DNA from 3 places in the Affinirhizobium rhizoryzae genome. Region 3 is predicted to be linked to each of the others. Evidence: riboswitches for the same ligand, from Rfam matches in the RefSeq annotation. Region 3 holds a riboswitch; each other region holds the start of a gene.
The links. A riboswitch is a leader RNA that binds a small molecule or an ion and turns the genes downstream of it on or off. The one in region 3 is predicted to bind thiamine pyrophosphate.
Positions count from the first base shown of each region.

Region 1: linked by a shared signal. The riboswitch ahead of thiC (phosphomethylpyrimidine synthase ThiC) and the one ahead of G6N80_RS01930 (ABC transporter permease) in region 3 are both predicted to bind thiamine pyrophosphate.
Region 2: linked by a shared signal. The riboswitch ahead of thiB (thiamine ABC transporter substrate binding subunit) and the one ahead of G6N80_RS01930 (ABC transporter permease) in region 3 are both predicted to bind thiamine pyrophosphate.

Region 1 covers NZ_CP049250.1:1,246,890-1,254,177, forward strand. Annotated here, with positions in the region: gene thiO (glycine oxidase ThiO) at 1-595, opposite strand, end outside; gene thiC (phosphomethylpyrimidine synthase ThiC) at 611-2,419, opposite strand; TPP riboswitch at 2,510-2,640, opposite strand; gene G6N80_RS12090 (MBL fold metallo-hydrolase) at 2,745-3,821, opposite strand; gene ffh (signal recognition particle protein) at 4,174-5,736, shown strand; gene G6N80_RS12100 (chorismate mutase) at 5,755-6,075, shown strand; gene rpsP (30S ribosomal protein S16) at 6,145-6,498, shown strand; gene rimM (ribosome maturation factor RimM) at 6,627-7,235, shown strand; gene trmD (tRNA (guanosine(37)-N1)-methyltransferase TrmD) at 7,245-7,288, shown strand, end outside.
Region 2 covers NZ_CP049250.1:1,198,268-1,205,555, reverse strand. Annotated here, with positions in the region: gene G6N80_RS11860 (ABC-F family ATP-binding cassette domain-containing protein) at 1-613, shown strand, start outside; gene G6N80_RS11855 (response regulator) at 764-1,216, shown strand; TPP riboswitch at 1,261-1,370, shown strand; gene thiB (thiamine ABC transporter substrate binding subunit) at 1,410-2,420, shown strand; gene thiP (thiamine/thiamine pyrophosphate ABC transporter permease) at 2,427-4,043, shown strand; gene G6N80_RS11840 (thiamine ABC transporter ATP-binding protein) at 4,040-4,696, shown strand; gene G6N80_RS11835 (M48 family metalloprotease) at 5,039-6,478, shown strand; gene G6N80_RS11830 (aromatic ring-hydroxylating dioxygenase subunit alpha) at 6,615-7,288, shown strand, end outside.
Region 3 covers NZ_CP049249.1:228,279-235,566, reverse strand. Annotated here, with positions in the region: gene thiE (thiamine phosphate synthase) at 1-304, opposite strand, end outside; gene G6N80_RS01940 (hydroxyethylthiazole kinase) at 301-1,038, opposite strand; gene G6N80_RS01935 (ABC transporter substrate-binding protein) at 1,035-1,976, opposite strand; gene G6N80_RS01930 (ABC transporter permease) at 1,973-2,761, opposite strand; TPP riboswitch at 2,882-2,985, opposite strand; gene G6N80_RS01925 (metallophosphoesterase family protein) at 3,121-4,389, shown strand; gene G6N80_RS01920 (ATP-binding protein) at 4,389-7,288, shown strand, end outside.

The DNA of each region.
Region 1 (7,288 bases), on a different replicon from region 3:
CCAGCATCAACATTTCTCCGCGTACGCCGCGCAGCCCCTTGATGTTGCCGATGGCAGATGGACCTGTGCAATCCACAATCTTCGAGAAGCGACGCAAGGGGGATGTCATTGGCTGGCCAAAGGAAAGCGTCACCCCTGCGTTCACCAGCTTTTCTTCCAGTGCGAGAAGGGCTTTCCGCGGATCCAGGTGCGCCTCTCCGGCAAAATAGAGTGCTCGGGTGAAGCGTCCTGCCAGAGCCGGTTCGAGCGCTGCAATGCACTTTTCATCCAGCCATTGATAGCCATGGGTGCGCTTGGCAAACCTTTCGAGTTCTGCGCGGTCGCGGTTCAGTGCCAGCACGAGCGTGCCCCGCCGATGGACCATGCCGGGCAGTGCCTGCTCCCACCAGTCGGCGGCAGATAATCCGAGATCGAAGACGGTCTCGTTTGCTGCTTCGCGTTCGCACCAGGGGGCAAGCATGCCGCCCGCATAGTGAGATGCGCCCAAACCGGCCCGTGGCGCCGAATCGTTCAGAACCACGTTCAGGCCGCGGCGGCGCAGTTCATAGGCAAGTACGAGACCGGCAACGCCGGCCCCCTTGATCAGAATTGTCATGGTCCGAACTGGTCCTTATTCCGCAACAGGCATGTACAGATCGCCGCCCTCACGGAATTTCGCCGCCATGGCTTCCAGCCCCTCCTTTTGTGCTTCGGCACGAATATCGTGCGAAATGCGCATCGAGCAGAATTTCGGCCCGCACATGGAGCAGAAATGCGCCACCTTGTGTGCTTCCTTCGGCAGGGTCTCGTCGTGATAGGAACGGGCGGTTTCCGGATCGAGCGAGAGGTTGAATTGATCCTCCCAGCGGAATTCGAAGCGTGCACGGGAAAGTGCATCGTCACGCACCTGTGCTGCCGGATGTCCCTTGGCGAGATCGGCTGCATGGGCGGCAATCTTGTAGGTGATGACGCCTACCTTCACGTCATCCCGGTCGGGCAGGCCCAGATGTTCCTTTGGCGTGACGTAGCACAGCATGGCGGTGCCGTACCAGCCGATCATAGCCGCACCAATGCCGGAGGTAATGTGGTCGTAGCCGGGGGCGATGTCCGTCGTCAGAGGCCCAAGCGTGTAGAAGGGAGCTTCTCCGCACACCTTCAACTGCTTGTCCATGTTTTCCTTGATCTTGTGCATGGGAACATGGCCTGGACCTTCGATCATCACCTGGCAGTCTTTCGCCCAGGCGATCTTCGTCAATTCGCCGAGTGTTTCCAGTTCTGCAAACTGTGCGGCATCATTGGCATCGGCAATAGAGCCGGGACGCAAGCCATCGCCCAGCGAGAAGGAGACATCATAGGCACGGCAGATGTCGCAGATCTCCTCGAAATGCTCGTAGAGGAAGCTTTCCTTGTGGTGATGCAGGCACCACTTGGCCATGATGGAGCCGCCGCGGGAAACGATGCCCGTCACACGACTGACGGTGAGCGGAATGTAGTGAAGCCGAACGCCTGCATGAATGGTGAAGTAATCGACGCCCTGTTCCGCCTGTTCGATCAGCGTATCGCGGAACACGTTCCAGGTCAGGTCTTCGGCAATGCCGCCCACCTTCTCCAGCGCCTGATAGAGCGGCACAGTACCAATCGGAACCGGCGCATTGCGGATGATCCAGTCGCGAATGTTGTGAATGTTCCGGCCCGTAGAAAGGTCCATCACGGTATCGGCACCCCAGCGGATGGCCCAGACCATCTTTTCCACTTCCTCGGCCATGGAGGAGGTGACGGCGGAATTGCCGATATTGGCGTTGATCTTGACCAGAAAGTTGCGGCCAATCGCCATCGGCTCCAGTTCCGGGTGGTTGATATTGGCGGGAATAATGGCGCGACCCAGCGCCACTTCCTGCCGCACGAATTCCGGCGTCACGTAGTCGGGAATGGCGGCTCCGAAGCTTTCGCCGTCGCGTTCCAGTTTTTCCTTGAGGGCCCGCCGCCCAAGATTTTCGCGGATCGCCACGAACTCCATTTCCGGGGTGATGATGCCCGCCCGCGCGTAAGCCAATTGCGTTACCGCTTTGCCGCCCGTGGCGCGGCGAGGCCTTGGTTGGACGGGGAAGGCGGGCGTCAGGCGCTCGCCGCTGGCAAAGCCGTTATCTTCCGGCTTCACCCTGCGTCCGTCGTAAAGCTCGTTGTCGCCCCGCGCCGCCACCCAGTTTTCCCGCAGGCGCGGCAAGCCCTTTTCGATCTCGATTGCGACAGCCGGATCAGTGTAGGGGCCGGATGAATCGTAGACGTTCACCGGTGGTTCGCCGGAAGTAGGGTGCAGGGCAATCTGGCGAAGCGGCACCCGGATGTCAGGGTGCAGTTCGCCGCTCACATGGATCTTGGTTGAAGCGGGAAGCGGCCCAGTTGTCACATCGAGTCGGGGAAAATTCGGGGCAATGTTCATCGTGGAACTCCAAGGTTTAAGGTTTGGAGATCCAGTCACGTCAGCCGGAAAGATGGATAGACGCCGAGACAAGGCAGACATGGCCCTGTAGAAATCGCGCGTGCACCGTCCCTACGCCAGTATGAACTGGATCAGGTTCAACGGGTCACCGCGCTGCTTGGCCTCTAAAAGCCAAGCCCAGCGGAATCTCAGCCCCTTGCGGGACACCCCTGGTGAATGCGCAGGATTCTGAAGCCAAGCACGGCAAGAGTCAACGATGCATCTTTCGCGATCATAAAATTTTTACATCGCTTAAAGATTGAAATATTCTAACATATGTAGGGTCTTACGCTTCCGGCACGTCGAAGGCTTCGCCCGGGCGAAGCGGACGAAACCGCTCCGGCTTGATCTGTGCTGCTGCAAGTGCATTGCGCAGTGCCGCCAGCGGCTCCTCAATGCCTTCATCGGTGAGCTTTACCGTACCCCAGTGGTGGCCAATGGCGTAAGAAGCCTTGGCGAGCTGCATTCCAGCAACCGCTTCTTCCGGGTTCTGGTGCTGTGCTTTCATGAACCAGCGCGGCTCATAGGCGCCGATCGGCAGAATGGCGAGACGGAAAGAACCATGCTTTTCCTGCGCCGCCTTGTAGTTGATGCCCTCATGGAAGCCCGTATCACCGACGTGGTAGATTTTGCCCGCCAGTGTCTCGATCACGAAAGCACCCCACAGCGCCATGCTGCGGTCGCCAAGCCCGCGGGCCGACCAGTGATGGCAAGGCTCGCAGTGGATCGACACATTCTTGCCGACATAATCCTTCGAGCCCCAATCCATGACCGTAATGCGCGGATCATCCAGTTCCGGGCCGAAGATCTTGTCATTGCCCAGAGGCGTGATGTAGCGCGGACGATGGGCGGCGTGGATACGCTTCAGCGTATCGATATCGAGGTGGTCGTAGTGATTGTGGGTGACGATGACGATATCGATAGCCGGCAAATCTTCGATCCTGATGCCCGGCTCGTTCACCCGTTTCGGGCCTGCAAATGACACGGGGCTGGTACGGTCCGACCAGACGGGGTCGGTCAGGATGTTCAAGCCAGCAACCTGGATCAGCATGGAAGCATGGCCGACCATGGTCACCACCATCCGGTTCCCTGTCACCCGCTTTTCAGGCTTTGCGCCTGCAAACGGGCTTGGATAGGCATCAGGCCAGTCTATGCTCTTGCCGTTGAAGCGCCATTTCAGAAGGTTGAGAAAGCCTTTGGGCGCTTCGCCGCCGGGATTGAAGAAGCGCGTTCCGTCGAAATGGTCGGACACCGGCCCCGTATAATATTTGTTGGCTGCCATGGCTCTCCCTGCTGCAAGCCCGCCGCCCAAAAGCGCGAGACTGCCGATTGCTGACCATTTCAGGAAATTGCGTCGCTTCATAATAAAATCTATAAGTATCCCGGTTGAACCTATCAAGAAGCGTTACGATAGGCTGGCATGTCGGATCAGCGGCATCACAGTCGGTTGATTGTGCAGACAGGTCTAGATGGCAAAAACCCCCGGCAGCCTTGACTTTGCGGGCCAGTTGCTGTTTAAGCCCGCCATCTGCTGAAAGTTTCAAGAACTTTAGCCGCCGACCGGGACCCGTAAAGGTATAAAGAGATCCCGGAGGTCAACACCCGACAGCGCGTGGCGCCCTCGGGTGTCGTTTGGCTTTGCGTCTTGTTTTTCGGCGGCAAAGACCCGACGTTTGCACCAGTCAGAACTGTGCAACGTCAAGAAGGATGAAACGATGTTCGAAAACCTCCAGGACCGTCTTGGTTCCATCTTGAGTGGACTGACCGGCCGTGGCGCGCTTTCCGAGGCGGATGTCTCGGCGGCCATGCGCGAGGTTCGCCGTGCGCTTCTGGAAGCGGACGTGGCGCTGGAAGTCGTTCGTTCCTTCACCGATCGCGTTCGTGAAAAGGCCGTTGGTGCCTCCGTCCTGAAGTCGATCAAGCCCGGCCAGATGGTCGTGAAGATCGTTCACGACGAACTCATCGAGATGCTGGGTTCGGAAGGCGTTTCGATCGACCTGAACGCACCGTCGCCGGTCGTCATCATGATGGTAGGCTTGCAGGGATCGGGTAAGACCACGACGACCGGCAAGATTGCCAAGCGGTTGACGGATCGCGACCGCAAGAAAGTTCTCATGGCCTCGCTCGATACGCGCCGTCCGGCAGCGCAAGAGCAGTTGCGTCAGCTGGGCGTTCAGACGGGCGTCGATACTTTGCCGATCATTGCTGGCCAGTCGCCGACCGATATCGCCTCTCGCGCCGTCCAGGCTGCCAAGCTCGGCGGTCATGATGTCGTCATTCTCGACACGGCAGGCCGTACGCATATCGACGAGCCGCTGATGGCGGAGATGGCCGAGATCAAGGCCCGCTCCAAGCCGCACGAAATTCTGCTGGTCGCGGACTCGCTGACCGGTCAGGACGCCGTCAACCTCGCCCGTAACTTCGATGAACGCGTCGGCATTACCGGCCTCGTTCTCACCCGCATGGATGGCGATGGCCGCGGCGGTGCCGCTCTGTCCATGCGTGCTGTCACCGGCAAGCCGATCAAGCTCATCGGTATCGGCGAAAAGATGTCGGAACTCGACGAGTTCCATCCGCGCCGTATCGCCGACCGCATTCTCGGTATGGGCGATATCGTTTCGCTGGTTGAAAAGGCCGCCGAAAATATCGACGCCGAAAAAGCGCGCGCCATGGCCGAAAAGATGGCCAAGGGCAAGTTCGACCTGAACGATCTGGCCGAGCAGCTGAAGCAGATGAAATCGTTAGGCGGCATGGGCGGCATCATGGGAATGATGCCTGGCATGGCGGGCATGAAGGACAAGCTCGCAGCGTCCGGCATGACCGACAAGGTGTTTGACCGCCAGCTTGCCATCATCTCGTCGATGACGAAGGCCGAACGCGCCAATCCCGATCTTCTCAAGCACAGCCGAAAGAAGCGTATCGCCGCCGGCTCCGGCACCGATGCCGCCGAAATCAACAAGCTTCTCAAGATGCACCGCCAGATGGCGGACATGATGAAGGCTATGGGTGGCAAGGGCAAAGGCGGCATCATGAAACAGATGATGGGCGGTCTGGCCGGCAAGATGGGTCTTGGTGGCCTTGGTGGTGGTATGGGCGGTATGCCTGATCTGTCGCAAATGGACCCCAAGCAGCTGGAAGCGCTGGCAAAGCAAGCGGAAGCCGCAGGCTTCAAGCCGGGTTCGATGCCGGGTCTTTCCGGCGGTATGCCAGGATTGGGCAGCAAACTTCCGGGTCTGGGTGGCCTGCCGGGTCTTCCCGGCTTTCCGAAAAAGAAGTGAGGGGAGACGTTCAAAGCCATGGTTGATCCAAAGGTCAAAGAACAGCTCGGAAAGTACCGCCAGTCGATCGACAACATCGACGCGGCACTTGTGCACATGCTGGCCGAGCGTTTTCGCTGCACGAAGGAAGTGGGCATTCTGAAGGCCCAGTTCGATTTGCCGCCGGCAGACCCGGCGCGCGAGGAATACCAGATCGAGCGTTTGCGCCGCCTTGCCAAGGATGCGCAGCTCGATCCGGATTTTGCGGAGAAGTTCCTGAATTTCATCATCAAGGAAGTCATCCGTCATCATGAAGCCATTGCTGCCGAACACGGCGGTGTCACTGAAAAGACCGCCTGAGCGCGGCCTGAAACACAACAGGACCGTCGAAGAAGACGGCCCTTACCGAAAAAACTGAAGGAGTTTGAAATGTCCCTGAAGATCCGTCTGGCCCGTGGTGGTTCCAAGAAGCGTCCTTACTACCACGTTGTTGTCGCCGATGCCCGCGCGCCGCGCGATGGCCGCTTCATCGCAACGCTCGGTTCCTGGAACCCGATGCTGCCGAAGGACAATGCTGAGCGCGTGAAGCTCGACGTTGAAGGCATCAAGTCCTGGGTTGCCAAGGGCGCACAGCCGACCGACCGCGTTCTGCGCTTCATGGCAGAAGCTGGCATTGCAGAGCGCGCTGCTCGCAACAACGCTGAAAAGGGCAAGCCGGGCAAGAAGGCTCAGGAGCGCGCTGCCGAGAAGGCTCAGAAGGCTGCTGAAGCCGCTGCTGAATAAGCGTCTACCTCAGATTTGACAGAACGGACGGCATGGCGACATGTCGTCCGTTTTGTTTTTCCGGTCTTTGTGTTTTCAAGATCATTGATCCGGGTTAGAGCAGTGACGAAGACAGGCAGGATAAAACCATGGCAAAGCTCGAAAACCCCATCCTCATGGCGACCGTCGGTGCGGCGCAGGGCTTGCGCGGTGAAGTGCGGGTGCGCTCCTTCACGGAAGATCCGCTGGCGCTGGGTGATTATGGCAATCTTCACAGCGAGGATGGCAGGGTCTTCGAAATTCTGGAAATCCGGGAAGCCAAAAATGTCGTCATCGTGCGCTTTCGCGGCATCAATGATCGCAATGCCGCCGAAGCGCTGAACGGGCTGGAGCTCTTCATCGATCGCGAAAAACTGCCCGATGATGAACTGGATGATGATGAGTTCTTCTATGCCGATCTTGAAGGCCTCGAGGCGGTCGATGCCGATGGCATCAGTTATGGTGTGGTCAGCAGCGTTTTCGACTTCGGTGCTGGCGATCTCCTTGAGCTGAAGGCACCCAACAAGCGCCCGACGCTTATTCCCTTCACCGAAGCCGCTGTGCTGGAAATCGATCTGGAAAATGGGAAACTTCTGGTCGATCCGGTTGCCGCCGGTCTGATCGATCTGCCGGAGGACGAGGATCTGAAGGGCGAGATTCCCGATGGAAAGCCGGATGCTTCTGAGAAGAAGTCACCGCCGAAAAAGAAGCGGGACTGAGCCTGGGTCATGACGTTCCACGCAACGGTTCTCACGCTCTATCCTGAAATGTT
Region 2 (7,288 bases), on a different replicon from region 3:
TTCCGGTGGCGAGCGCGCGCGCCTGATCCTGGCCCGCATCATGGCACGGCCCTCGAACCTGCTGATCCTCGATGAGCCGACCAACGACCTCGACATCGAGACGCTGGACCTGTTGCAGGAAATCGTCTCCGGCTTCAGCGGCACCGTCATCCTTGTCAGCCACGATCGTGACTTCCTCGATCGCACCGTGACATCCACCATCGCGCCGGCAAATCCGGAAGCGCCTGACGGACGCTGGATCGAATATGCCGGCGGCTATACGGACATGATGGCTCAGCGCAAAGGCGCGCTGGAGGAAAAGCGCAAGGCCGAGAAGGAGAAGGCCAAGGCGGAAGCCGCTTCCGCACCCGCTCAAGCCTCGGCACCCAAAGCGCAGGGCAAGCTTTCCTACAAGCAGAAGTTTGCGCTCGAAAACCTGCCGAAAGAGATGGACAAGATCGGCAAGGACATTGCGGCCCGCGAGGCCAAGATGGCCGATCCAAATCTCTTCACGAAGGATCCGGCTGCCTTCAACCGCCTCGCCTCAGAGATGGAAGCCTTGCGCACCAAACTGACAGCCATGGAAGAAGAATGGCTGGAGCTCGAAATGCTGCGGGAAGAGCTGGAAGGCTAAACTCGCTTAAGTTTATGTTAAGATTAATGTTTCGTTAGTTTTCCGGATTCGAGTCACGTCCCGGAACAAATCCCATATTGGCACGTTCGGAGGCTACAGGGTCGGAAATGCGGTTCCGGCTATGTTAGCGTTCAACGAAGGGATGTCCCCATGTCGGCTCAAGTTATGCGTCGTCGGCTGGAAGATACAGCCATGAATCAACGAGTCCTGATTGTCGAAGATGAATTTCTGATCGCTCTCGATATCGCCGAGACCATTGAGGAAATGGGATTGACGGTGGCCGGTTTTGCCAGCGGTCGAGACCATGCTTTGGCGCTGGCCCCGCACGCGGATATCGCCTTCGTCGACGTCAATCTGTCCGATGGTGCCACCGGTCCCTCCATCGGACGCGAGCTGGCAGAGCGGTTCGGGATCACCGTTGTCTTCATGACGGCTAACCCGGAACAACTGGAAGGTCAGGACGTGCGCCCGCTCGGTGTCCTGACGAAGCCCGTCATGCCGCATATCCTGCAAGATACCGTTTCCTATGCCATTGCAAACCGCATCGGCAGCATTGCGGCTATGCCCCAGCAGTTGCGGACATTGACTGCTGCCAATCGATAAGCGCGGACCGCTTGCCAAACAGCGGGCCGCCCGATACATGTTTCGACGCTCTAACGGGGTGCCATGAAGATGGCTGAGAGGTTTTCCATCTGGAAGCCAACCCGCGGAACCTGATCCGGTTAACACCGGCGGAGGGATTAGACCGTTCAAATCGACGCCTATTCCCTGAACTCTTTTGGTCGAGGTAGCGTTGATGAAATCTCCCCTAGCAATTGTTTGTGGTCTTCTCGGTCTGTTGCTGGCACCGACCAGCAACGCTCAGGAAGCGAAAAGCCTCACAGTCTATACCTATGAAAGCTTCATCTCGAAGTGGGGCCCCGGACCGAAGGTCAAGGCGGCTTTCGAGAAGACATGTGGCTGCACGGTCAACTTCGTCGGCGTTTCGGATGGCGTGGCACTGCTGACGCGGTTGAAGCTGGAAGGTCAGACGTCGAAGGCCGATATTGCCCTCGGCCTCGACACCAATCTTATTGAAGAAGCCAAGCAGACAGGCCTTTTTGCACCCCACGGCATCGACACGACCTCTGCCAAGGTTCCCGGAAGTTTCAAGGACGACGTCTTCGTTCCCTATGACTACGGGCATTTCGCCGTCGTCTACGATACACAAGTCCTGAAAACGCCGCCAAAGAGCCTGAAAGACCTGGTTGAGGGCGATGCCTCGCAGAAAATCGTGATCCAGGATCCACGCACGTCAACACCCGGTCTTGGCCTGCTTCTCTGGGTCAAATCGGTCTATGGCGACAAGGCACCAGAGGCGTGGGCGAAGCTGAAGAACCGCGTTTTGACAGTCACGCCCGGCTGGTCGGAAGCCTATGGCCTGTTTACCAAGGGCGAGGCGCCGATGGTGCTCTCCTATGTCACCTCGCCCGCCTATCACATGGTCGAGGAAAAGACGGATCGCTATCAGGCTGCGAAGTTCGAAGAGGGACACTACATTCAGATCGAAGTGGCGGGCATGCTGAAGGCAAGCCAAAACCAGGATCTGGCCCGCAAATTCCTCTCCTTCACGCTATCCCCCGAGTTTCAGGGGATCATTCCGACGACAAACTGGATGATGCCAGTCGCGCCGACATCGAGCCCCCTGCCAGAAGCCTTTTCCAAACTGCCGCAGCCCGAGAAAACCTTTCTGATGCCATCAGCCGAGGTTGCCAAGAATCGTCAGGCCTGGATTCGCGAGTGGCAGACGGCCATGAGCGCAAAGTAAGACCGAATGCTGACACGGTCTGAACAGCAGCGCGGGCTGGCGGGTGGCGTTGCGGCCCTGACCGTCATCGCTCTGCTCGTTCTGGTTCCTGTGGCAGTTCTTCTGGCATTCGCTCCCACCGGTCTCGTCCAGGGCAGTGTGGTGGACGACTATACCCTCAGCCTGCTGCGTGTCACATTGTTGCAGGCTACCCTTTCCACTGCGCTTTCCCTGTGTCTTGCGCTGCCGGTCGCCTTGGCACTGGCTCGGCAGACGAAATTCCCCGGGCGTATCTGGCTCGTGCGCCTCATGGCCGTGCCCATGGGACTGCCTGTTCTTATAGGTGCGCTCGGCCTCATTGGCATCTTCGGGCGACAGGGACTTGTGAACAAGGCGCTCCAAGCTTTGGGTCTTGAGCAACCCATCAGCATCTATGGCCTGAGCGGTATTCTGATCGCTCATGTCTTTTTCAACCTGCCGCTGGCAACCCGCATGATGCTGGCGGCCTTGGAGCGGCTGCCCCAGGAATACTGGCGGTTGACGGCAAGTCTCGGCATGAGGCGGTTGTCTATTCTTCGTCATGTGGAGCTACCCGCTCTTATGCGTGTCATTCCGGCGACCAGCGGGCTTATCTTCATGCTCTGCGCTACCAGTTTCACGCTGGTGCTGGTTCTAGGCGGCGGCCCTGCCGCCACGACGCTCGAAGTAGCGATCTATCAGACACTGCGTTTCGATTTCGATCCGCCCCGCGCAATTGCCCTGGCTTTAATGCAGATCGCAGTGACGACAGTCATATTGCTCTGCTTGAACCTGCTGCCGAAAGCGGAAGACACGGCCGTCGGCGAAGGGAGATTGTGGAGCCGCTACGATGGCCGCTCGCGCCTTGCCCGCAGCAGCGACGCCATCGTCATTCTCTTGGCCGCTACCTTCCTGATCCTGCCGCTTGCGATGATCCTCGTGTCCGGGCTGTCGGCTGACCTTGAGCGCCTCGTCCTGGAGCCAGATTTCCGGCAGGCACTGCTCACAAGTCTTTCCATTGCATTCTGCGCAGGCGCGTCAGCGGTCACCATCGGTTTCGGGATCATTGGCGCCGATCATGTGCTCAGCGTTCGAAGAACCAGTTCCCGGGCCTCTCGCGTGCTTGGGTCAAGCCTTTCGGCAGCATCTTCCCTTGTGCTGCTCGTGCCGCCGGTGGTGCTGGGAACCGGGTGGTTCCTGTCACTGAGGCCCTTCGGCGATGTCAATTTTTTCGCACCAGCGCTAATCGCCGCGATCAACATGCTGATGGCGCTTCCTTTCGTGATCCGCGTGATCGAGCCTGCCATTCGGGCCCATGCAGCACAGACGGACAGGCTCTGCGCCCATCTTGGCCTGACAGGCTGGGCCCGCTTCCGGATCGTCGATTGGCCGGTCCTCTTCAGGCCAGCCTTGACGGCACTCTCCTTTGCCATGGCGCTCTCGCTGGGCGATCTGGGGGCCGTGGCGCTCTTCAGTTCACAGGATCTGCTAACCTTGCCGTGGCTGGTCTACAGTAGCATGGGCAGCTACAGAACCGCGGATGCTGATGGGTATGCGCTGCTGCTGGGCATGGTCTGCCTGGGCTTCACGATCCTTGGCACCGTAGGCAACAGGCGACAGAGATGAGCAAACACAGTCCCGGTCTCGAGATGCGCAATGTTCGCTTCAACCTCGGAGCGACGAAATTCCACTTCGACTGCTCTGTCAGACCAGGCATCATAACCGCCATCACGGGACCATCCGGGTCAGGCAAATCGACGTTCCTGAATCTCCTTGCCGGTTTCGAACAGCCGGATAGCGGTGAGGTCATCATCAATGGCCATGATCTATCGAACGCACATCCCGCCGAGCGGCCGATCTCCCTTGTCTTTCAGGATAACAACCTCTTCACCCATCTCGATCTCTTCACCAATATCGGCCTTGGAATCGATCCGGCCCTGAAACTGACCGCGCAGGACAGGCGCGCGGTCGGTGATGCACTGGATTGGGTAGGACTATCAGGCATGGAGAAGCGCAAACCCGCGACCCTGTCCGGCGGTGAGCGGCAGCGGGTGGCCTTCGCCCGCGCTCTTGTACGCAAGAAACCGCTTCTGTTGCTGGACGAGCCATTTGGGGCGCTGGACCCTGCCCTCCGTGCGGACATGGGAACTCTGCTGCTGAAACTGCATCGCGAAACTGCCAATACCGTGCTTCTCGTCAGTCATAACCCGGATGATATCAGCCGTCTGGCGCAGAACGTCATCCATATCGAGAACGGCGAAGTTGTACAGCGCCTCTAGAGCTTGGTGAAATCTTGCAAAGGTTCACGAGACGTTAACTCCGGCGCCACATTTTAGACTTGCATCAATGCGATGCCGCAATGCAAGAAAAGAGCGGAATGATGTTTGCCCTTTCGCCGCTAACTACTTAAGTAAGTTGAGGCGGTTCACGGAGAAACATCTTGCCATCCGCATATTCGCAGGAGATCGCGGCAAGGGTCGCAGGATGCGCCGGATGGCGGGCTTGGAAGCATGATATTTCCGATTGAAGGTTCCAGCATCACCGGGGGAGACTGCCCCGGACAGGCACTTGCAGCAACCCGCACCTCCCGGAAGCGGCACGGATACCGCGCGCTCGTCTCCATGCTTGCCGCAGCGACGCTTCTGACGAGCTGCCAGTCCATCCTGGACCAAAGCTACCAGGCCGATCTGAAACCCTCCACCAACCCGCAGATCGTCGATACGGTCCAGAAAAACGATCCTCGAGCCGCCATGGGGGCACGCGAACATCCGCGCATTCTGGCAAGCTACGGCGGCGAATATCACGATGCCAAGACGGAAAGGCTGGTTGCGCGTATCACCGGCGCACTGACCGCGGTATCAGAAAACCCCAATCAGTCGTATCGCATAACCATTCTGAACTCGCCGGCCATCAATGCGTTTGCGCTACCAGGCGGCTATCTTTATGTAACCCGTGGCCTGCTGGCGCTGGCAAATGACGCCTCGGAGGTCGCCGCTGTACTCAGCCATGAAATGGCGCATGTGACCGCCAATCACGGCATCGAGCGACAGAAGCGAGAAGAGGCCGAAGTCATCGCGAGCCGTGTCGTGGCTGAAGTTCTTTCCAGCGATCTGGCCGGCAAGCAGGCTCTTGCCCGTGGCAAGCTGCGTCTCGCAGCCTTTTCCCGGCAGCAGGAACTGCAGGCGGATGTGATCGGCGTGCGTATGCTGGGTGAGGCCGGTTACGATGCCTATGCCGCAGCACGTTTTCTGGACAGCATGGCTGCCTATGCCCGCTTCTCCTCGGTAGATCCGGAAAGCGACCAGAGCCTGGACTTTCTGTCCAGTCACCCCAACGCGCCGCAACGCGTGGAACTGGCGCGCCAGCACGCACGCGCTTTTGGGCAGGAGGGAACCGTCGGCGACAAGGGGCGCGATTACTACCTCAACGGCATCGATGGACTTCTCTACGGCGACAGCCCGGAGGAAGGCTATGTTCGCAACGAGACCTTCCTGCATGCAGGCCTTGGCATACGTTTCGATGTGCCGGAAGGCTTCCGGATCGATAACAAGGCCGAAGCCGTATTGGCAACCGGACCGGATGAGACGGCTATCCGCTTCGATGGCGTCGAAGGCAGCGATACGCAGAGCCTGACCAACTATCTGACAAGCGGCTGGGTTGCTGGCCTGCAGCCGAATACCGTTCGAGACATCACCGTAAACGGCCTGCCTGCCGCCAATGCGAAAGCCTCTGCGGAACGGTGGGATTTCGATGTGACCGTAATCCGCATGGACAAGCGGATCTTCCGATTCCTGACAGCGGTGCCAAAAGGCAATTCAACCCTCCAGGCGACGGCTGAAACGATCCGCAACAGCTTCCGCAAGATAACCCCTCAGGAAGCGGCGGATCTGAAGCCGCTGCGCGTTCGTGTGGTGACGGCTCAACAGGGCGACACGATAACCACGCTGTCTGCCAGAATGATGGGAACGGACCGTAAGCTTGACCTGTTTCGTGTTCTGAACGCGTTGCCCACAGGCGCGTCGATCACACCCGGCCAGCGCCTGAAGATCATTTCTGACTGATCCGCACCTCCAGTCTTTATGTATACAGAAGGGAGCCATTCAGTCTGGCCGAAAGGGAAATTCGTTGCAAATTTCACTAGCCGCTTGACAGAATGTATACATTGAGCAAACCTTCTCATTAAGAGGAGTGATGCACATGTCAAAGCCAACTTTCCCGCTGAACGCCTGGTATGCCGCTGCCTATGATGTAGAGTTGAAGCGGGCACTTCTGCCACGCACCATCTGCAACAAACCGGTTGTCCTCTATCGCAAGAATGACGGAACGCCCGTCGCGCTTGCCGATGCCTGTTGGCACAGGCTGGTGCCGCTCTCCTTGGGCAGGCTGGAAGGTGATAATGTGGTCTGCGGCTATCACGGCCTGGAATTCGACGACACCGGCCGCTGTGTATACATGCCGTCTCAGGACACCATCAATCCATCAGCCTGCGTGAAGTCTTACCCGATTGCCGAAAAGCACCGCTTCATCTGGATCTGGCCGGGCGACCCCTCTCTTGCAGATCCTCTCCTCATTCCCGACCTGCATTGGAACAAGGATCCGGACTGGGCCGCAGACGGAAAGCTGATCGAGGTCAAATGCGATTACCGACTGGTCGTCGACAATCTGATGGACCTGACGCACGAGACCTTTGTGCACGGCTCTTCGATCGGCAATCGCGCTGTGGCTGAGGCACCCTTCGACGCGAGCCACTCCGATCGATTCGCGTACATCACCCGCTGGATGGAAAACATCGATCCGCCGCCCTTCTGGCGCAAGCAGTATGGACGCCCCGGCAAGGTCGACCGTTGGCAGATCATCCGCTTTGAAGCCCC
Region 3 (7,288 bases):
GCCCCAGCAAGCGACGGGCCATTTCGGCATCCATGTCCTCTGCGCCCAGATGGACACCATCGACACCAGAGGCGATCGCGACATCCACCCGATCGTTGATGACGAGTGGAACCCCTGTTCCGGCAATCGCCTGCCGGATGGCCGAAGCCCGCTCGATCATCAGCCGAGTTGACGCGGATTTGTCGCGATACTGCAGAATAGTGGCGCCGCTCTTCGCAGCAATCGCTGCCAGTTCCGGCAGGTGACCGACATCGCTTAAGGATGCGTCGACAATGGCGTTCAATCGATAGTCTACCTGCCTCATGCTTCGATCCTTGCCCGTTGATTAAGTTCATGCTCGTCCAGCGAGGCTAGTGCATCGAGGAAGGCAGGTTCGAATGTTCCGGGTCCCCGTGCATGGGTGGCAGCGATCTCGGCGGCACTGCCGGTGACGGACAGCGCGCAGGCCGCAGCAGTCAAGGCATCGGGCTCAACTGCCATGAAGGCGGCAATGATGCCACCCGAGAGGCATCCGGTACCGGTAACCTGCGCCATCCAGGGATGACCGTTGCGGATCGAAACACGCCGTTCGCCATCAGCCAGTTCATCAACCGGCCCAGTCTGGATGCGAAGGCTGGCGCGCGTATCGCATATCACGCTCATCTCTGCCCGATTGCCGCGCACGATAGTGGGACCGAGCGAAATGAGTTCGCGAGCGAACTCCAGCCTGCCCGGTGAATAATCGCAATGGACCGGATCCATGATCCACGGCTTGCCGCTGGCATTCGCGATATCGACTGCGATACGAATCACGGCCCGACGCTCAGCATCTAATGTGCCGAGATTGATGGTCAGCGCATCGGCCTTCGCCACGAAATCGGCGATTTCATCGCGGGACGAAGTCATTGAAGGTATGCCGCCCACGACAGTGATACCATCAGCAGTAAACTTCTGGACCACGGTATTCATCAGGCAGTGAACCCGCGGCCGCTGGGCGCGAACACGGGCCAGAATCGCGCCGGCATCTACAGCAGTCGGCTGCCGCTTGACGTCACTCATTTCAGCTCCACGGCAATATCGTCCACAGCAGGCGCCTTGGGGATCAAGCCACTCTCGGCCATGAAGGTGCCAAAGCGCTGATAGCGGGTACGGTCCAGCGCCGCAGGCCGTTTGGCAAGACGTGGCAGCGTGTCGACGAAAACCTTCCGGTTCAGCTCATTGTCCAGATCCGGATAGGCTTTGAGGAAGAGGCCAAGAGCCTCATCCGGATGATTGGTCAGATAAACGGCGGCCTTTTCCACGGCCTGGAGAAAGCGCGGGAGACGGGGATCGGCAACAAGCTGTTTGCGGGTCACGAAAACGAGCTCGTCGTACACCGGCACGCCGTGCTCCTCGGGAAAGAATGCCTTGCCCTCATGTCCTTCGATCCGCATCTGGGTCAGCTCGAAGTTTCGAAAACCGCCAATCGTGGCGTCCACTTTCCCGGCGATCAGGCTTGGCGAGAGCGAGAAGTTGACATTCACGAGTTCGACGTCAGAGAGTTGAACACCCTCCCCGGCCAGCATGCGCTTCAACATTGCATCCTCGAAACCGGAAACGGAAAAACCGATCTTCTTGCCTCTGAGATCCTTGAGCGACTTGATCGGGCCGTTGGCCAGCACCGTCACCGTGTTCAGCGGGGTCTCGACCAGCGTACCGAAGCGCACCAGAGGCAAGCCGGCGGCAGTATCGAGATAGAGGTTGGGTTGATAGTGGATGCCGATATCTGCCTCGCCGGTCGATACCAGACGCGGAACGGCCGAAGGATCCGCCGGCGGAATGAGCTTCACCTCAAGCCCTGCATCCGCAAAATAGCCCTTCTGCTGTGCCACAACCAGCGGCGCATGATCCGGGTTCACGAACCATTCCAGCAAAACATTCAGCTTGTCTGCGGCATAGGCAGACGCAGGCACGGCAAGGGCAGCCAGCGCGACGAGCGCTGCGAGAAAGCGTTTCATGAAGAAGGTCCCGGTTTGAATTTAGGGTAAGAAGGAGTTGGGTGATTGACCTCGCGCGCCCAGGGAGCAAGGCCCGCCGTCACGCGGTCCACCCCGAGCCGAAGCGCCAGCGTGTAAAGCGCCAGCACACCCATGGCGGCAAACATCACATCGGTCTGAAGACGCGCATTGGCCTGCATCATGACAAAGCCAAGCCCGCCCGCCGCACCGACCCATTCGCCAACAACCGCGCCCAGCGGGGCCAGGGGGGCGGCGATCCGCAGACCGGAAATCAAGGATGGAAGCGCCAGCGGAAGGCGTAGATATCGCAGTGTTTGCCAGTGGCTCGCCTGCGTCAGCGCCGCGGCATCCAGCATGGCGCCATCAGTTCTGCGCAAGCCATCGTAGAACGCAGATGCCACCGGAAAGAAGATGATGATGACGGTCATCGCCACTTTCGAGGCTATCCCGAACCCGAACCAGATGACCAGCAATGGCGCGAGCACAAAGACCGGAAAGGCCTGGAGGACCAGCACAAGCGGCCACACGATCTGCCCAGTCCTTGGAAAGGCTGCAACAGCGAGCGCCGTGCCAGCACCGAGCAGCGCACCCAGAACCAATCCAACAAGAATCTCGCTAGCCGTCAGCAGGCTGTGACGGAGGAGAAAGCCTGTCTGCTTCAGATAGACATCCGCCACTGCCATGGGCGCTGGCAGGAGATAGCGCGGCGGCTCCAGAAGAACGATGACACCCTGCCACACCAGCAGGAGAAGAATGACAGCAAGCAGCGTTCGTTGAACCGTCATGCGCGCCACTCACGGCGTCGCGACGTCCAGCAGTCAAACATGTCGGCAGGGCAATATGCCACGGCCCGCTCCCCGATCATCACATTCGATCAGGATCAGCGGATGAAGCGAAACAGCGCTTTGCGAGCGATTTTCCGTTCCTACGCCGGCATGACCCGGATCAGGTTCAAGGGTCCGGCTCACCGCCATCTCAGCACCGTACAGGTGCTCCCCTCGGAATTTGCGCTGAATATGGTGAGAAACCAGCCGTTGTCAACGAAAAGTAGGATGGATGGAAATCGTTGACCCATACCGATTCATGGTTGTGTGCAAAGATCGATAGGCGTTGAATGCTGATACTATTCCGGCTAGACCGGAGCATGGCTTTCAGGTTCGTACATACAGCCGACATCCACCTCGATTCTCCGCTGCGTAGCCTTTCACTGCGCAATCCGGAGCTGGCAGAACTCATTGGCGATGCCACACGGCAAGCGCTTGTGCGTATCGTCGATCTCTGCCTTGAAGAGAGGGTCGATGCGCTGATCATCGCCGGAGATCTTTACGACGGCGACCAGACCTCGATGAAGACTGCGCGATTCCTGGCGACGCAGATGCAGCGGCTGCATGAGGCGAATATCAACGTCTTCAAGATCCGCGGTAATCACGATGCTCTATCCCGCATCACCCAGGAACTGGTACTACCGCCTTCGGTCAAAGTATTTTCCGGGCGCGCCGAAAGTGTTGAATTGAACGCCGGGAACCACACGGTCGTCATCCATGGCCTCAGCTTTGCCAAGCCACAGGCTCCCGAAAGCCTTCTGCCGAAATACAAACAGGCAGTTTCCGGCGCAATCAACATCGGCATCATGCATACGAGCCTCGCTGGCGCGCCAGGCCATGATCTCTATGCACCCTGCTCCGTCGGCGAACTGCATGCCTCCGGCTTTCACTACTGGGCTCTTGGCCATATTCACCAGCGGACGCATCACGCCGGAGAACGGACGGTCATCATGCCCGGCATGCCACAGGGGCGTGATATCAACGAGGCAGGGGAAAAAAGCGTCACGCTGGTGACTGTTCAGGACGACGGTAGTCTGACGATCGAAGAACGCCTCACGAGCATTGCACAGTTCTCTCGCATCGACGTCGATGTGTCAGGCCTGACGGAATGGACCGATCTCGCCGAACACATCAGCTCCACTCTGGAGCGTGAAAGAACGCGTACTCTCTCCAGTCATCTCGTTGCGCGTCTGCGTCTGATTGGCGAAACGCCTCTGGCCTGGACGATGCGCCGTGACATGGATCTGCTTCTGGCTGAAGCCGAACAGCGCGCAGAAAGGACCGGACGGGTCTGGATCGAAAAGCTTGAGCTGGATGTGCGTCTACCGTCGGCGCCTGTCGGCGCGTCAGGCGCAGATCCAGTGGTTGAGCTCAAGGAGATTATTCACAGTCAGGTCATCCCCTCGGCGGGTTACAGGGAACAGGTGCGCGAGCTCGTCACCCAGCTTCTTGATGATCTTCCCGCAGAAGCAAGGCAGTTTGCGGGAAAGGATACCGAAAGTTTCGACAGCCTCGTCGATCAGCTGATCACACAAGGTAGCGAAGACATCCTTTCCCGACTGGCCGCCGTTGATCGGGAGAAGAACTGATGCGTCTTTCCCGGCTCGATCTCACGCGCTACGGCAAGTTTACCGATCGTGTGCTCGACTTTGGAGCACGTCGCGAAGGTTTGCCTGATCTGCATATCGTCTACGGTCTCAACGAGGCGGGAAAGTCAACGGCATTCTCCGCCTATCTCGACCTGCTGTTCGGTATTCCTGACAAGAGCTCCTACGATTTTCTGCATGCCTATAGCGCCATGCAAATTGGCGGGCGGTTGGAGATCGACGGTCGCGGACAGGATTTCATTCGCATCAAGAAGCGGACAAACGCCCTCCTCGATCACTCTGGTCAACCACTGCCGGAAGCCGTTATTGCATCTGCACTGGGCGGGCTGACGCGCGACTCCTACAGAGCCATGTTTTCTCTGGATGAGCATTCGCTGCAGGATGGCGGACGTGCGATTGTTGAAAGCAAGGGTGATCTGGGGGAGCTTCTGTTTTCCGCAAGCGCGGGCCTTGCCGAACTGAGCCGCGTTTTGAACGCAACCGAAGAAGAGGCTTTCGCCTTCCACAAGAAGCGAGCCCGCACCACGCAACTGGCCGATTTGAAGCAACGACTGGCTGGGTTGAAGGCGGAGCGGGACGAGATCGACACCTATGCCCCGGCCTTCGCCGGCCTTGTTTCGACCCGCGATCAAGTCCAGAAGAATTACAGCGCAGTCCTTCAAGAACTTTCAGGTGCGCAGGTCGGGGCGCTGAAATTGCAGGCGGAGTTGCGCGCGCTGCCTTTGCTGCGCGAACTGCGGCGCACGGAAGAAGCTCTGGCGCCCCTTGCAGATCTTCCGCGTCCGCCCAGAGAATGGGCCGCCCTTCTTGCCGAAGCTATGCGCGATGAAACGCAGCTGGAAACAGAGAGGGCAGGTCTTGCGGCATCTATCGAGCGCCTTGAAAATGAGATTGCGGCAATTGCGATCGACACGAAGATCCGCGATGCAGCAGATGCAATCTCTGCGCTGACGGTGGAAAAGGCGCGCCATATCACCGGTGTGAAGGATCTTGAGAAACGGCAGTTTGAGCTGGCCGAAAGTCAGGCACTTCTGCAGCAGGCTCTGCGGGCTCTCGGCAAAGAAGGTGAAAATCAGCCTGAGACGCTTATCCTTTCACCGGCCCTCACGGGCAAGCTTCGCGATTTGATCGAAACCCGATCTGGCATCAGTGCGACGTTGAAGACCGTTCAGCGCGAAGTTGAACGCATTGAAGCCGCCATTGAACTTGCCGCCGTAAAACTGGCGGACCATTCCTCGTCCGATCGTGATGAGAGAAAGGACCGGCAGGTGACCGCGGTCCTCGAGCGGCTTCGCAAAAGCGACACTCGTTCCCTTATCACGTTGGAGAAACGGGGATTGGAGCGACTACGGCGGCAGGTAGAACAGACCGCGACCGCTCTTCTGCCCTGGGAGGGGACCGCCGACGAGCTTAGGTCTCTGAGAGTGCCCGAACCTCGGCAGATGGAGGCTTGGCGTCAGCAGTCTGCGGAGTTGGACCGGCAGACGGCCCGCATGAAGGAAAGCCTGCGCGAAACCCGCACGCGGCTTGCGGAGACGGAGGCGCGTCTTGCTGCATCGCGTAGCGAGGCGGAAAATTTTGATGACGCATCCGCCGCCGCGCTACGCCAGCGTCGAAACGAGGCATGGCAGCAGCATCTAAGGAGTTTAACTCCGGAGACCGCGCAGGCCTTCGACGCCTTGATGCAAGAGTACGACAAGGTCAACGACAGCCGTCTTTCCCACTCCGGGGAGTTGGTTGAGTGGCGGCGGCTGCGGCAAGAGCGGCAGGCGCTCGCGGTGAAACTACGGGAGACCGAAGAGGCTCTCGCCGAGATCAGCCAGGAACGAACGGATCTGTTGCATCGTCTGATGGAGGTACTGCCTTTCGAGCGTGGAAAGGAAGCTGACATCCCGGCTGTGATCTCATGGATCGAAGGTTTCTCCAGAGCGCGGGCAGACTACCTTTCCGCTTACGACAGCTGGGCCGAAGCCAACGATAAAGTGGAGGAGTTACAGGAAACGGAACGGCAGCAGCTAGAAGAACTGAACCTGCTGCTTTCGGATATTCCAGACATTCAAACTTCACCAGCTGATTTCGAGGGCAAACTCGACACCATCAGCCACTGGCTGGCTGCAGGTCAGGAACAGGCCCGGGAGCGGCACCAGCAAGCGAACAGACTTGGCGAGCTGAAGCGTGATTTGAGTGAGCGCCAGCAGGATCTGGCGAACGCGCGCCAGGCGCAAGATGAATGGCACGCAGAGTGGACCAATGCGCTGAACAGGACGTGGTTCGCGGAAGAGACGGACCCCGCCGCGGTGCGCGGCATTCTCGATCGACTGGCGGATCTGCCCCGTCTCATTGGACAGCGCGATCAGCTGGCCCATCGCACGGAACTGATGGCACGGGACATTGCGCGGTTCACAGAACAGGTTCGAGAGCTTGGCGCATCCGTTGGCTGGGCTGAGACAGATGGGGATGTGATCGCCCTTGCCGGCCGACTGGAACGTGGCAGACAAGAAGTGGAACAGCTGCAATTGCACCGGCAGTCCCGGATGGCCGATCTTGGAAGGCAGAAGGAAGCGCTGGAAGCTGTCGATCTAAGGCTTGCGGCCCACGCATCGCGCAAGGCAGAATTCACGTCATTCTTTGGGGTCGAAAGTCTTGAGGCCGTCAGCCAACATCTGGAGCGGGCCGCAGAGCGCGACAGGTTGGACGTACGCGCGGCCGAACTTCGCCATCAACTGCTGGACATGCTGCCTGTGAATAGCCTGGATGATGCTGTTCGCATGCTGACTGACCTGGATGCAGAACGCGCGGCGTCGGATGTTCAACAGTTGACGCAAACGATTGAGAACCTGTCTCAGCGATCGCGCGAACTTTACGCAGAACTGACGCGTGC